2 regions of the Robertmurraya sp. genome follow, and region 1 is predicted to be linked to the other one. Evidence: predicted binding sites of a transcription regulator. Region 1 holds the regulator's gene; the other holds the start of a gene.

Region 1 (7,602 bases):
CTTTTTTGTATACGTTAAGTAGGGCAACACCACCACCAGAAACGATACCTTCTTCAACAGCTGCACGAGTTGAGTTCAATGCGTCTTCAATACGAAGCTTGCGCTCTTTTAATTCTGTTTCAGTAGCAGCTCCAACTTTAACAACTGCTACACCGCCAGCTAACTTAGCTAAGCGCTCTTGTAATTTTTCGCGGTCAAATTCAGAAGTTGTTTCTTCCATTTGCGCACGTATTTGGTTTACACGACCTGCGATTTGTGCAGAGTCTCCAGCACCTTCAACGATTGTTGTATTTTCTTTTGTTACAACAACTTTAGAAGCGCGTCCTAAAGATTGAATCGTTGCAGACTTAAGGTCACGACCTAGCTCTTCAGTGATCACTTCTCCACCTGTTAGGATAGCGATGTCTTCAAGCATAGCTTTACGACGGTCACCGAAACCAGGAGCTTTAACCGCTACTGCATTGAATGTTCCACGAAGCTTGTTAACTACTAAAGTAGCTAATGCTTCTCCTTCTACATCCTCAGCAACAAGTAATAATGGCTTACCTTGTTGTACAACTTGCTCTAGAACTGGAAGGATTTCTTGGATGCTTCCAATTTTCTTGTCAGTAATTAAGATAAATGGATTGTCTAAAACAGCTTCCATTTTATCAGAGTCAGTTACCATGTATGGAGATGCATATCCACGATCGAATTGCATACCTTCTACTACATCAAGCTCAGTAGTGAAGCCTTTTGATTCTTCGATTGTGATTACGCCGTCGTTACCAACGCGCTCCATTGCTTCAGCAATTAATTGTCCTACTTCATCATCAGCTGCAGAAATAGCTGCAACTTGTGCGATAGAAGCTTTGTTTTCAATTGGCTTAGAAATCGCACGAAGCTCTTCAACCGCTACTGCTACTGCCTTATCCATCCCTTTACGGATACCCATTGGGTTCGCACCAGCTGTAACGTTCTTTAAGCCTTCGCGGATCATCGCTTGAGCAAGAACCGTTGCAGTTGTCGTACCGTCACCAGCAACATCATTTGTTTTGCTAGCTACTTCAGCAACAAGCTTAGCACCCATGTTTTCGAATGCATCTTCAAGTTCGATTTCTTTTGCAATTGTTACACCATCATTTGTAATAAGTGGTGAACCGAATTTCTTTTCAAGAACCACGTTACGTCCCTTTGGTCCTAATGTTACTTTTACCGCATTTGCAAGTGCATCTACCCCACGAAGCATCGAGCGACGTGCGTCTTCACTAAACTTAATTTCTTTAGCCATTGTAAAATACCCTCCTCGAGTTTTTTCAATCTATTCTGTCTTCGTTTAGTTTTAAAATAAGAAAGTTCTACTCTTATCCAAGAATAGCAAGAATATCGTTTTCACGTAGAATTAAGTACTCTTTTCCTTCGAACTTAACTTCTGTGCCAGCGTATTTTGAGAAGATAATGCGGTCGTCCACAGAAACTTCAAGAGCTACACGCTCACCGCTTTCAAGTACGCGGCCAGTGCCGACAGCAACTACTTTGCCTTCTTGAGGCTTCTCTTTAGCAGAGTCTGGTAGTACAATACCGCTTGCCGTTTTTTCTTCCGTTTCAACTAGCTCAATTACAATGCGATCACCTAGTGGCTTTAACAAGTGAAACAACCTCCTCAAATATATGTAAGATTTTATTATTAGCACTCACTTAACTAGAGTGCTAACACAACTATTATATTAATGAATCTCTTCTTTTTTTGCAAGCGAGAAACCGCTTTTTTTTATAAATTTTTTGTAAAAGTCCTCCCATAACTTGTTAATTATACAACCTTACTAAGTATGTACTTTTCCATCTATTCTATCCATATAATGCTAAAATACGGACAATAATTCTTCTTATTTGATACAACCTGATGTTTACGAGTAGAATAACTATATTGGATTGAAAAGGAGACTTGTTTTGAAACGTGAATATTGGATTATATTAATTGCTTATATTGCAATGCAGCTTTCAAGCTTTATTGGTGTCCCTATAACCTCTCTTGTAATGGAAATGATTGGTTTTAATACAAATCACTCTCAAGGGTTTGCAGGTGTCACTTGGCTTGTCATCAGCTTTTCTATCACACTTGTTGTTGTCCTGCTGCTGTTGCGTAAAGAGATGGTAACTGCAAATGAAGTAAGAAACGGAGCAAGCTTAGGTCGGTCGATCCTCTGGTCCATCACAGGTGTCTTTCTTGCCCTATTTGCCCAAGCCTTTGCTGCGAATATTGAACGTTTGATTGGTATTGAGGTAGGATCTGATAATACACAACAGATTTTACGTATCATTGAAACTTTTCCTATTATGATTGTCGTTAGCTCAGTTATTGGTCCTATATTAGAAGAAATTGTCTTTCGTAAGATCATTTTTGTGGCATTTTATAAGCGTTTTAACTTTTTCCTATCTGCGTTGCTTAGCTCCGTCATTTTTTCATTTGCCCATATGGAGCCTGAGCATACCCTACTTTATTCGGCGATGGGATTCACCTTTGCGTATTTGTACGTAAAAACCAATCGTATTCTCGTTCCAATCGTTGCTCACGTATCAATGAATACGTTCGTTGTACTTGTGCAATCCGTATATAGGGAAGACTTAGAAAAATTAATCAAACAAGCAGAACAAATGCAAAGCTTTATTGGAGGATTCTTCTTATGAGACAGTCACCTTTATTCTCAGGAATTATATACATCGTCTTAGGTGCTCTGTTCACAGTGTTTGCGATTCAGGACTTACAACAAAATGGAGAGTGGGGCTTTTTTACTTACCTGCTTGTCTTGCTAGCAACATTTGATATTGGTTCAGGCATTCGGATGATTCTTTTACATTTTAAAATTAAAGAGATTAAGAAACAGCAAAAGAAATAGCCGCTCCACTAAGGGGCGGCTTGTTGTTTATTCCTCTACCATTTCTTCATCCACTGAATAGTGCTTTAAAAAGTACACAAGTGACTGTAACTCAATAGCCAAATCAATATGATGAACCCTTATTGATGATGGAACCGTTAATCGGGCCGGTGTAAAGTTTAAAATTCCTCTCACCGTTCCTTGAACCATTCGATCAGTAATGGATTGTGCGACCGTTGCTGGAACGGTTAATATCGCTACCTGAATATCTTCTCTTTCAATAACCTCTTCTAGATCATCCATATGATAGACGGGCACTTCTCCAATTTTTGTGCCTACCTTATCTTCTACTACGTCAAATGCAACAGCAATTTTTGTATTATTATTTTTTAAGAAATTATAATTTAAAAATGCTGTCCCTAAATTCCCCACTCCAATTAAAGCAACCTTCGTTAACTCATCTTGGTCGAGTGTTTTACGGAAAAAGGATAATAGATAGTTTACATTGTAACCGTATCCCTTTTTGCCTAACGCACCAAAGTATGAAAAATCTCTTCGAATCGTTGCAGAATCGACCTTCACCGCCTCACTTAGTTCAGCAGATGAAACTCGTTGCTTTCCTGATGAGTGTAAACTATTTAAAAAGCGATAATACAATGGTAGTCTTTTCGCCGTTGCTTGTGGGATTTTCATTGATTCATTACTCATCGTTCTTCCCCTACCTTCTACCTTTAACTAATATAGTTTCTCTTCTCTTTTAAAGTCACCGTTTTTTCCACCAGTTTTTTCAACAAGGTATGTTTTCCCGATAACCATTCCTTTATCTACTGCTTTACACATATCATAAACAGTAAGCGCACAAACAGAAGCGGCTGTTAACGCTTCCATTTCTACTCCTGTATTCCCTTTTGTCTTTACACTAGCAGATATATGTAGAGTATGGCAATTGTTATCTGATTCCCAATCAAAAGAAATATCGACACCAGTAAGTGGAATAGGATGACACATTGGAATAATATCCCATGTTTTTTTACAAGCCATAACGGCAGCAACCTGTGCGACTGCTAGCACATCACCTTTTTTCATTTGGTTATGTGTGATACGATCATATATCTCTTGATTGACTGTGATACTAGAATGGGCAATGGCCGTCCGTACCGTTTCGGGCTTATCACTCACATCTACCATTTTCGCTCTGCCTTCTTTATTAAAATGAGTGAACTCTGACATCAATTATACACCTCTTTCAAAATCATACACTATTTTCCTCGTTCTGTGTGAAAACATTGTAACATAGTTCACAACTCATATCATTGCTCATCCGTATTGAATGCGATACACTAACCGTAGAAGTATAGAGGTGAAATCAATGATACTACTACAAGTGAACCAGCTTTCCAAGTCTTATGGAGCTGACCTTATTTTATCGAATATAAAACTAGAAGTTCAAACAAGAGACCGTATTGCCTTAGTAGGCCGAAATGGGGCCGGGAAATCTACTTTACTCAAGATTATTGCCGGTCACCTTTCCTATGAATCAGGTGATTTAATCAAGCCCAAACATGTAACGATCGGGTATTTGGCTCAGAACACAGGTCTTGTTTCCGGATTATCCATTTGGGAAGAAATGCTTACCGTTTTTGAACAAGTCATGAATCAAGAGAAAGAGCTTCGTAAGCTCGAGGAAAAGATGGCTGATCCTACCGTATTTGAAGATGCTACTTTGTACGAGCGGACAATAAAAGAATATGACCATCTCCAAAATGAATTTAAGGAGAATGGGGGGTATCAGTACGAGTCTGATATACGTTCTGTCCTACATGGATTAAATTTCCACTCATTTGATTACTCTACAAAAATTGATAGCTTGAGTGGTGGCCAGAAAACTCGATTAGCTCTTGCGAAGTTGTTATTAACTAAACCTGATATTCTTATATTAGATGAACCTACCAACCATCTAGATATTGATACTTTGTCTTGGTTAGAGCAATATCTGACTGGCTACACGGGTGCCATCTTGATTGTATCCCACGATCGCTACTTTTTAGATAAAGTGGTCAATCAAGTGTACGAAATCTCTAGGAATCAAATCAGCAAATTCTCAGGAAACTACAGTTCTTATCTTGAACAAAAAGCCGAAAACTACGAGCGTGATCTAAAGCAATACGAAAAACAGCAAGATGAAATAGCCAAGCTCCAGGACTTTATTCAAAAGAATCTTGCTCGTGCATCGACCACCAAGCGGGCTCAAAGTAGAAGGAAGAAGCTTGAGAGAATGCAAGTTATGGACAAACCTCTTGGAGATGAGAAGTCCGCCTCCTTCGGTTTTGATATTGAAAAGCAAAGTGGCAATGAGGTGTTAAATGTTCATTCCTTATCCGTTGGCTATCATGATGAACGGATAGCTGAGGGACTTTCCCTCAGAATTACTAGAGGCGATTCCGTTGCCTTAGTTGGACCGAATGGGATTGGAAAGTCAACCTTACTTAAAACCATCCAAGGAACGTTACAACCCTTAGAGGGACAAGTTCACTATGGTTCCAACGTTAGCATTGGCTATTATGACCAGGAACAGGCGGCTCTTACTTCAAACAAGCGAGTTTTAAATGAGCTTTGGGACGAATATCCTCTGAAAAGTGAAAAGGAAATCCGGACTGTACTAGGGAATTTCTTGTTTACCGGCGACGATGTGTTAAAAACGGTATCCACTCTTAGCGGTGGGGAAAAGGCACGTCTAGCACTAGCTAAACTTATGATGCAAAAGGCCAATCTCCTTATACTAGATGAGCCTACCAACCATTTGGACTTGGACAGTAAGGAAATATTAGAAAACGCGCTAGTGGATTATCCAGGAACTATTTTATTTGTTTCTCATGATCGATACTTCATTAATCGCATTGCAACGAAGGTGATTGAGCTAAGTAAAACCGCGGCTGTTGAGTACCTTGGGGACTATGATTATTACGTGGAAAAGAAGCTTGAACAAGAAGAGTTGAAAGCCATAGAACAAGCAGAAAAGGCTGCAGCTACCGCGGTAGCTTCTCCAGAAAAAAATACGTATCAAATCGATAAGGAAGCCAAGAAATTAGAGCGTCAACGAAAGCGACGCATCGAAGAAATAGAAGGATTGATTGAACAGCTCGAAGAAACGATTGAAAAGAATAATACACTGCTTTGTGATCCAGAAATTTTTCAAGACCACGAAAGAGTGCTCAAAATTAATGAAGAAAATGAAACAGCAAAACTCCAATTAGATGAGTTACTAGAAGAATGGAGTGAACTTGCTGAATAAGCAGAAAGAACCGGGAGAATGAATCTATCCCGGTTTTTTCTTTTCCACAATTTTGTTCACAAGTAAATTGTTTTTATATGTGCTTTCCACAGGGTTTTCCACATTATCCACAATTTTAGTTTATTTTATCCACATTATACACAGTGAAACTTGTCGAAACAGTGTTTATACACAAAAAATAGCCCCTATCACGTGATAGGGACTTTTTCCTAAAGTTATGTGTTGTGGATAGATAGGTCTAATCCGGGATTTGCATTTAAGGAATAGTCACTTCTTTGTCCTTTTTCATACATGACACTTCCAGCAGCAGCAATCATGGCAGCGTTATCTGTGCATAAAGAGAGTGGAGGAATAATTAATTCTACACCTTCAATAGCAGCGAACTCTCTCTCCAGTGCGCTACGCAGTCCTTTATTAGCAGCTACTCCTCCTGCTAGTAACACTTGCTTCACTGAATACTGTTTGGCCGCACGTACTGTCTTAGTTACCAACACGTCGATAACACTTTGTTGAAAACTTGCTGCAAGATCTTCAGGTGCAATGACTTCCCCTCTTTGCTCTGCATTGTGGACGGTGTTGATAACTGCTGATTTTAATCCACTAAAGCTAAAATCATATGACCCTTCCTCTAACCAAGCTCTCGGTAAATCAATAATAGGTGAACCAACAGCTGCTAATCGGTCAATATGTGGTCCGCCTGGATATGGCATTTTTAACGTCCTAGCCACTTTATCGTACGCTTCGCCCGCAGCATCGTCTCTCGTTTCTCCAATCACCTCAAAGTGGCCATGAGCCTTCATATAAACAAGCTCTGTATGTCCACCAGAAACAACTAATGATAATAGTGGAAAATCCATTTCCTTTATCAACCGATTCGCATAAATATGACCAGCGATATGGTGGATTCCTACAAGAGGAATACCGTGAGCAAAGCTTAGTGCCTTGGCTGCGTTTACCCCTATTAATAAGGCACCCACAAGCCCTGGTCCCTCCGTTACAGCAATCGCATCAATATCTGAAAACTGTAATTCAGCCACTCTCATTGCTTCTTCTATTACAATCGTGATTTGCTCCACATGATGTCGAGAAGCAATCTCAGGAACCACTCCGCCGAATCGCTTATGGCTTTCAATTTGTGAAGCAACGATATTTGCTACAATTTCGTGTCCATCTTTTACAATGGCAACAGCTGTTTCATCACAGCTTGTTTCAATTCCTAATATATATTGATTTTTTCCACTCATAATGTCACCCACATGACTAATGCATCCTCATAATTATCAGTATAATAGTTCTTGCGTATTCCACCGTTCATAAAACCGAGCTTACGGTACAAAGATTGTGCGACTGTGTTCGAAACACGTACCTCAAGTGTCATCGTTTTTGCACCCCTCTTCTTTGCAACCTCCATAATCATACGAAGGATCGCTTCTCCTAGCTTTTGCCCACGAAATT
Region 2 (7,602 bases), on a different contig from region 1:
ATCAGCAATTTGCATCCAGTACCCGGGGTAGTCATTTTGGAATACCTTCCCAAGCTCGAATGCATCTGTTTTATACTCCTTTTGCACCTTATTGACAGTTGTTTCTATTTCCTTTTTCAATTTTTTCTCAACCGCTTTTTCTAATTCTGATACTTTCTCTTGATTATTAATAGAAAACGGACAACCCGCTTCAACCACCATGGCAAAAGCGTCAAACTCAGCATTAAAGCTTATTTGGCTACCTTTTAAATGAGGAGTAACCTGAAACAGCTGGTCCCTAAGCTCCACACTTACCGTTCTTTCAGGTTTACTTGGACATGGGGTGGTAACCACACCAGACTTTAATCTTTCAGTAAAAAGCATTAACGCCCTTGTTTCTTCTGGTTTTAAAATTCCAACCAAACGATCTTCCTGAAAGACTCCCGCACCTGCCAAGTCCACTTGTTTGATCGTAGGTCCCTTTTCTGGCTTTTTGTTAGAGACCATCACTTCCTTTAAAGCGACTCTAGCGATAATTGGTTGTGAGCTCTGACTTAAGTAGGCTGCCTGAACATCCATGATTTGTGTATTTGGAGCAACATTGGAAATTTCCCCATATCGAAAGAGTTTATTAACTGCCTCACCCGGTATGAGCTCCAACCCCGTAACAGTTGATACTAAGGTACTTGCCTTCTCTGGGGTGATAACAACCCAAGTTCTCATCCGAAGTTCTGGGTTTCTTGTAAAAAAATCAATCACCTGCGCAATTCCTTCCTTGGCCAAATCCTCATTTATTACAATGACTTGATTGTGGGCCCAAAAAACATTTCTTGTGGTAAAGGAAGAAAGATCACGAATCGCATCAAACAAAGACTCACCTTGTCCTACAATAGTGAGAATGGGTTCCCCCGTCTGCCCAGAAGGAGCACCTGTCTGTCCCCTCGCATCTGCTGGTCGAGCGATCTGTGCCGTAACTTTAAAAGAGTTTTCTTCCTCTCCTTTATCAATACCTACAGCCATCACCAAGGCTAGGTCATTTAACTCTCTCTTCCCTGCACATCCCGTTAGTAGGAGAATTATTATCAATAAAAGAGACCACTTTAGGTGTCTTTTCAATCTTCCTCCTCCCCCTTAAGCTTGATGATATGACGGGTTTTCTTCCTCCGTGATTTATATCCACCTTTTTGATCACTTTCTTTACTTTTACCCCCTTCTTTAGAATAAGGGTCTGTATTAGGAGGTTTAGGATATTGATTATCTCCGACACGTTTCTCATCACCTGTAACTCCTTCAGGTCTCGCCTGCATTTTCCACCAAGGAAAGCGAATGATCGTATCCTTCTGATCTTTAGGTTGGAAAGGGGTTGCTGGTGCTAAGTATGACTCCCCGAAGGAGCGAAGAGTAAGAGCATGAATGGCTAATAAAGCAAACATCGCAGAAAAACCGAGCAATCCAAGTGTCCCCGCTGCTATTAGCAAAGGAAAACGAATGAGACGAATCGAGAATGATGCAGCATAGTTTGGTATAGCAAACGATGCAATACCAGTTAAAGCAACGATAATAACCATAAACGGAGAAACAATCCCTGCTTGTACAGCTGCTTGGCCAATGACAAGAGATCCTACGATACTTACAGCTTGACCAACAGGCTTAGGCATCCGAAGTCCTGCTTCCCTCATCAATTCAAAGGAGATTTCCATCATTAATGCTTCTAGTAAAACCGGAAAAGGAACAACTTCACGTCCGGAGGCAATGGTTAATATCAATTGGGTAGGAATCATCTCTTGATGAAAGCTTACGAGCATCACATAAATGGAAGTAAGAGTTAAGCTCAGGACAAAGGCCAAATATCGTATAGCACGGAAAAAACTGCCCGTCATAAATCTTGAATAATAATCATCACTTGCCTGTAAAAACTGCCAAAAGAAACTGGGGACTACCAATACAAAAGGAGTATTGTCAACAAAAATAGCCACTCTTCCTTCTAGTAAAGACGATGCTACTTTATCAGGTCTTTCTGTACTTTGTACGGTAGTAAAAGGAGATCTAGGTGCATCTTCAATTAATTCTTCGATATATCCACTTTCTAAAATGGCATCGATCTTTATATCACGTAACCTTTTCTTTACCTCCTCAACCAAACCTTCCTTTACTATGTCTTCTATATAGGCAATATTGATATCTGTCTTTGAGCGCTTCCCGATATTCATTTGCTCAATCCGAAGCTTTGGGTCTCTAATTCTTCGTCTGACAAGCGCCGTATTGGTTCGAATGCTTTCTGTAAATCCATCTCTTGGACCACGAACAACTTGCTCTGTCTGAGGTTCATCTACACCTCTTTTTTCCCATCCTTTTGTTTGTATAATGAACACTTCATCGCTTCCATCAAGAATCAGGATTGCGACTCCGGATAGGATTCCATCTACAGCTTGACCGACCTCTTTGATTACTTGAAATGAAGCATTTGAAAGCATATGTTCCTTCAGCAAGGTTAACGGATTACCCGTAGGTAATGTTGAATGCTGTAGTAACAGATTCCCTTTATAAAGTAGGTCACTAATAAACAGTTCTATTTGTGTAACATTAACTAATCCATCCGTGTAATAACAAATCGCTTGAATATTTTTATGCTCATGAAAGGTTATACGTCGTTTGACCAGGTCAACACTGTTGCCCAAAATCTCAGTCATCAACTCTTCATTATCTTGCAAATCTCTAAAAAAACAATCCTTCTCTTCTACTGCAGTCATAAATTGAAAACTCCTAAGATGATTATTTCCACATTTATTACTCTCTTACTTTTTTGTCCAACTACATCATATTCTAGTCAGGATTTCGGTTTATTTCCTGACTGGTTTGGAGAACATGTAGCCAAATAGATAGAGGGAAAGGCTGATTTTTATGGAATTTTATAGTACGTGGGTATATCGGAATATCCTGAATGCTGAATGGGTCATTTGGACATTTGTTGTCTTGATTATGGCTTTAAACCTTCTTGCTCCGATCTTTATATGGTTGATTATGAACGGAACACCGATTACCAATGTGTTAAAGAAAAAGATGAAAAACAAAAAAGACAAGGAACTGAATGGCTCCTAACAATTCAAATAACTGAAACTAAAACCTAGTCTTCTTCGTCTATATAAAAAGAACTATGATAATGAATGATCATAATCTTTTGTGCATATCTTGAATGAGGAATTTTTGTTTGATAGGATAAAATTGTAAATAGAAGAGGGAATTAGGTGCAGAAGAATGGAAGTTGTTAAAAAACCGACAGAAAAGTTTGATTGGACCTTAAGTCTTATTTTGTTTTTATTGTTTCTTGTAAGCTGCTTATCTATCTATAGTGCTCAAACGACAGGACAGTACAATGATAACTATTTTGTTAGGCAAATATTTTGGTATGTGGTAGGAATCATTATTGTTGCGGTCGTTATGTTTTTTGATAGCGATCAATATAAAAAACTTTCCTGGTATCTATACGGGTTCGGCATATTTCTGCTTTTCGCTCTTATTATCGCACCCGAAAGCATTGCACCTGAAAGAAATGGAGCACATAGCTGGTTTCAAATTCCGGGTTTTGGTACGATTCAGCCTTCGGAATTTATGAAAGCCTTTCTCATACTTTCCCTTAGTAAGCTAATAACATCTCACCATGAAAAATACATAAAGAAAACCTTTCAATCTGACTTTTGGCTTTTCACTAAAATGAGCTTATCTACGGCTCTTCCACTAGCGTTAATCATGAAGCAGCCTGATTTAGGAACAAGCCTTGTTATTGTAGCCATATTTACTGGTCTAATTTTCGTATCAGGAATTACATGGAAGATTATTCTTACCATTTATGGACTTGGCTCGCTACTTGGAGCAACCATTATTTACTATGTTGTTTGGGCACCAGAGGTTCTTGTAAAATACTTAAACGTCCAAACATACCAGTTTAATAGAATTTACTCCTGGATAGACCCTGACAACTACCAAGCAGGTTCCGGATACCATCTTTATAATTCTTTAAGAGCAATTGGTTCCGGATTATTAACCGGAAAGGGATTTGGGGAAAGGCAAGTATACATACCCGAGAGTCATACCGATTTTATTTTTAGTGTTATTGGTGAGGAATATGGATTTGTAGGAGCAAGCATCGTTATTGGTCTTTTCTTTATATTAATCTACCATTTAACAAAGACGGCCTTAGACGCGAAAGATCCGTTTAACACTTATATTTGCGCAGGAGTCATTTCAATGATTACCTTTCATGTCTTCCAAAATGTTGGAATGACGATTCAAGTTCTGCCAATTACGGGAATTCCCCTCCCCTTCGTCAGTTATGGGGGAAGTTCCTTAATGGGCAATATGTTTGCGATGGGTTTAATATTCAGCATTCATTACCACAAAAAAACCTATATGTTTGGCTCGGAAGACAAGCAATGAGGCTAACCTAGCGTTAGCCTCATTTTTACTATTACCTTATTTATAATAATTATAAATAAATATTGATTATAATTTAATATATGTTATAATCTAATTATAAAGTAACTGAGGAGGAATTTTAATATGGAATTACAAGCTCAATTAAATCAACAAATCGCAAACTGGAATGTTTTATACACGAAGCTTCACCGTTTCCACTGGTACGTAAAAGGTCCTTTATTCTTTACCCTACATGCAAAGTTTGAGGAATTATATAATGAAGCTGGTTTAGTAGTCGATCAGTTGGCAGAACGATTATTAGCCATCGGTGGTCAGCCCGTCGCTACCATGAAGGAATATTTAGAAACAGCTACACTGCTTGAGACGAATAATGAAACTAAAGCTAGCGAAATGGTTGCTGCTCTCGTTGCAGACTACAAACAAATGAAGGATGAACTCGCTTCATTAGCTAATCTAGCTGAAGAAAACCATGACATCATCACTAACGATATGGCAACAGGACTTATCGAGTCCCTAGACACACATATTTGGATGTTGACTGCCTACTTAGGAGAATAATATTAATAGAAGAGAAAGTCAGTGACAAATGTCGCTGACTTTCTCTTTTAACAAAAACCTCATCTGAATAAAATTATACTAATATACCGTTTTTATTGTAAGCGTTTTCAATAAATGATGTGTGTTTTATAAACCTGCACTAAGAATCCCTGTAATTACAGTCTTTTTTTATCGTTGTAAGGATAAAAATCATTGTTCATACTTTGTTCAATATTTCACAAATTATTATTGTTTTTATATGTTATATTTAATTCAAGAAAAACATTAGGGGTGATAAACATGATGGTATGCGAATGGAAGAACTTTTCTACAGACACTGAGACTTATACACTAGAAGTTTTTGAGGAAGTAATCGAAGATGAATTTGAGTCAATGATGTTTAGAGAAAATGAGAGCATTCCAGCATTCATTTGGACAGTTAACTACGTAGTCATCGTTAAGAGCTGTTCTAAATATATTTCAGATATTTCTTTCGAGAAGATCCCTAGAAATCCCGTTTGCGCGTAACGCCCATTTAGGCGTTTACCTATACATCTTGCAATACTGCAAGTTAAATTTTTTTACCAATGAATGTGAAATATTTCACAAACTAAATTGTTTAAACGGAGGTCTTTAACATGGCAGTTGAAGAAAAAGTACTAACTGAAAATCAAGAAGTAGCAAAAATGATTGATGAGTTAGTTGCAAAAGGTCAAAAAGCGTTGAAAGAATTCCAAGGTTTCACACAAGAAATGATTGATGACATTGTAAAAGAAATGGCTCTTGCTGGACTTGACCAACATATGCCTCTAGCGAAATTAGCGGTAGAAGAAACAGGCCGCGGAGTATTTGAAGATAAAATGATTAAAAACATATTTGCAACAGAGTATGTTTACAACAATATTAAGAATAACAAAACAGTTGGAATTATCGATGACAACCAATATGAAGGTGTTTATACAATCGCTGATCCAGTTGGAGTGGTTGCTGGGGTAACACCTGTAACCAACCCAACATCAACTACAATGTTCAAATCATTAATTGCTATCAAAACAAGAAACCCAATCATCTTTGCTTTCCATCCATCTGCACAAAAATGTAGCAGTGAAGCAGCGCGTGTCGTACGTGATGCAGCGATTAAAGCTGGTGCTCCTGAAAACTGTATCCAGTGGGTTGAAAAGCCATCTGTAGCAGCTACTCAAGCATTAATGAAGCACCCTGGAATTTCACTTATTTTAGCAACTGGTGGACCTGGAATGGTTAAATCCGCTTATAGCTCTGGTAAGCCTGCTCTAGGTGTTGGTGCTGGTAACGTTCCTTGTTATATCGAAAAGTCAGCAAAAATTAAGCGTGCAGTAAACGACTTAATCTTATCTAAAACATTCGATAATGGTATGATTTGTGCATCTGAACAAGCTGTTATTATTGATAAAGAAATCTACAATGAAGTGAAGAAAGAACTAATTTCTAATAAGTGCTATTTCCTAAACGATGCAGAAAAGAAAAAGGTTGAGGCACTGGTTATTAATGAAAATACTTGTGCAGTTAACCCAACTATCGTAGGAATGCCTGCTGCTAAAATTGCAAAGCTTGCTGGAGTAGAAGTGCCTGAAGATACAAAGATTCTTATTGCTGAACTTAAGACAGTTGGACCTGAATCTCCACTTTCTCGTGAAAAACTAAGCCCTGTACTTGCTTGCTTTAAGGTAAACAGCTTAGAAGAAGGTTTAACACGTGCTGAAGAAATGCTAGAATTCGGTGGACTTGGTCACTCAGCTGTTCTTCACTCAACAAATGAAGAAGTAATGAAGGAATTTGGACTTCGTATGAAGGCTGGTCGTATCATCGTTAATGCACCTTCTTCACAAGGTGCAATTGGCGACATCTATAACGCATTTATGCCATCATTAACACTTGGTTGCGGTACATTCGGTGGTAACTCTGTATCTCAAAACGTAGGAGCTATCCATCTTGTAAATATTAAAAAGTTAGCGAAGAGGAATAATAATATGCAATGGTTTAAGGTTCCACCTAAAATCTATTTCGAAAAGAATTCTACTCAATACCTAGCTAAAATGCCTAATATTTCAAGAGCATTTATCGTAACTGACCCTGGTATGGTGAAGCTTGGGTATGTAGATGTGGTTACTCGTTACCTTCGTCAACGCCCTGACTTAGTTCATGTTGAGGTATTCTCTGCAGTTGAGCCAGATCCATCAATCGATACAGTTATGAAGGGTGCTGAAGCAATGGCAGCATTCCAACCAGATGTGATTATTGCACTTGGTGGAGGATCTGCAATGGATGCAGCGAAAGGTATGTGGTTATTCTACGAACACCCAGATGCAGACTTCTTTGGATTAAAACAAAAATTCTTAGATATTCGTAAGCGTGTGGTGAAATATCCTAAGCTTGGTGAAAAAACTCAGTTCGTTGCGATTCCAACAACATCTGGAACAGGATCTGAAGTAACATCTTTCTCTGTTATCACAGATAAATTAAACAACATTAAGTATCCATTAGCTGATTACGAATTAACACCAGATGTAGCAATTATTGATCCACAGTTTGTCATGACGGTTCCTAAAGTAATTACTGCTGATACAGGTATGGACGTATTAACTCATGCGTTCGAAGCTTATGTATCTATTA

What was found. Region 1 encodes Rex, which represses fermentation and respiration genes when NADH is low (regulators of the CRP and FNR family bind a similar motif). Its sites were predicted from a motif close to TTGTGAAATATTTCACAA; they were not measured.
Region 2: adhE (bifunctional acetaldehyde-CoA/alcohol dehydrogenase) is a predicted target of Rex. The motif match lies at 5,542-5,559, and genes of this name have one in related genera.

What each region holds. Positions count from the first base shown of each region.
Region 1 is NZ_JAKFCQ010000077.1:19,289-26,890, forward strand. Features, by position in the region: gene groL (chaperonin GroEL) at 1-1,270, opposite strand, end outside; gene groES (co-chaperone GroES) at 1,344-1,628, opposite strand; gene ACGLXV_RS11030 (CPBP family intramembrane glutamic endopeptidase) at 1,930-2,667, shown strand; gene ACGLXV_RS11035 (YdiK family protein) at 2,664-2,876, shown strand; gene ACGLXV_RS11040 (redox-sensing transcriptional repressor Rex) at 2,904-3,563, opposite strand; gene moaC (cyclic pyranopterin monophosphate synthase MoaC) at 3,591-4,085, opposite strand; gene ACGLXV_RS11050 (ABC-F family ATP-binding cassette domain-containing protein) at 4,225-6,147, shown strand; gene tsaD (tRNA (adenosine(37)-N6)-threonylcarbamoyltransferase complex transferase subunit TsaD) at 6,363-7,391, opposite strand; gene rimI (ribosomal protein S18-alanine N-acetyltransferase) at 7,388-7,602, opposite strand, start outside.
Region 2 is NZ_JAKFCQ010000158.1:7,472-15,073, forward strand. Features, by position in the region: gene ACGLXV_RS19930 (Ger(x)C family spore germination protein) at 1-1,095, opposite strand, end outside; gene ACGLXV_RS19935 (spore germination protein) at 1,092-2,729, opposite strand; gene ACGLXV_RS19940 (hypothetical protein) at 2,881-3,078, shown strand; gene rodA (rod shape-determining protein RodA) at 3,235-4,413, shown strand; gene ACGLXV_RS19950 (Dps family protein) at 4,537-4,971, shown strand; gene ACGLXV_RS19955 (hypothetical protein) at 5,251-5,478, shown strand; gene adhE (bifunctional acetaldehyde-CoA/alcohol dehydrogenase) at 5,589-7,602, shown strand, end outside.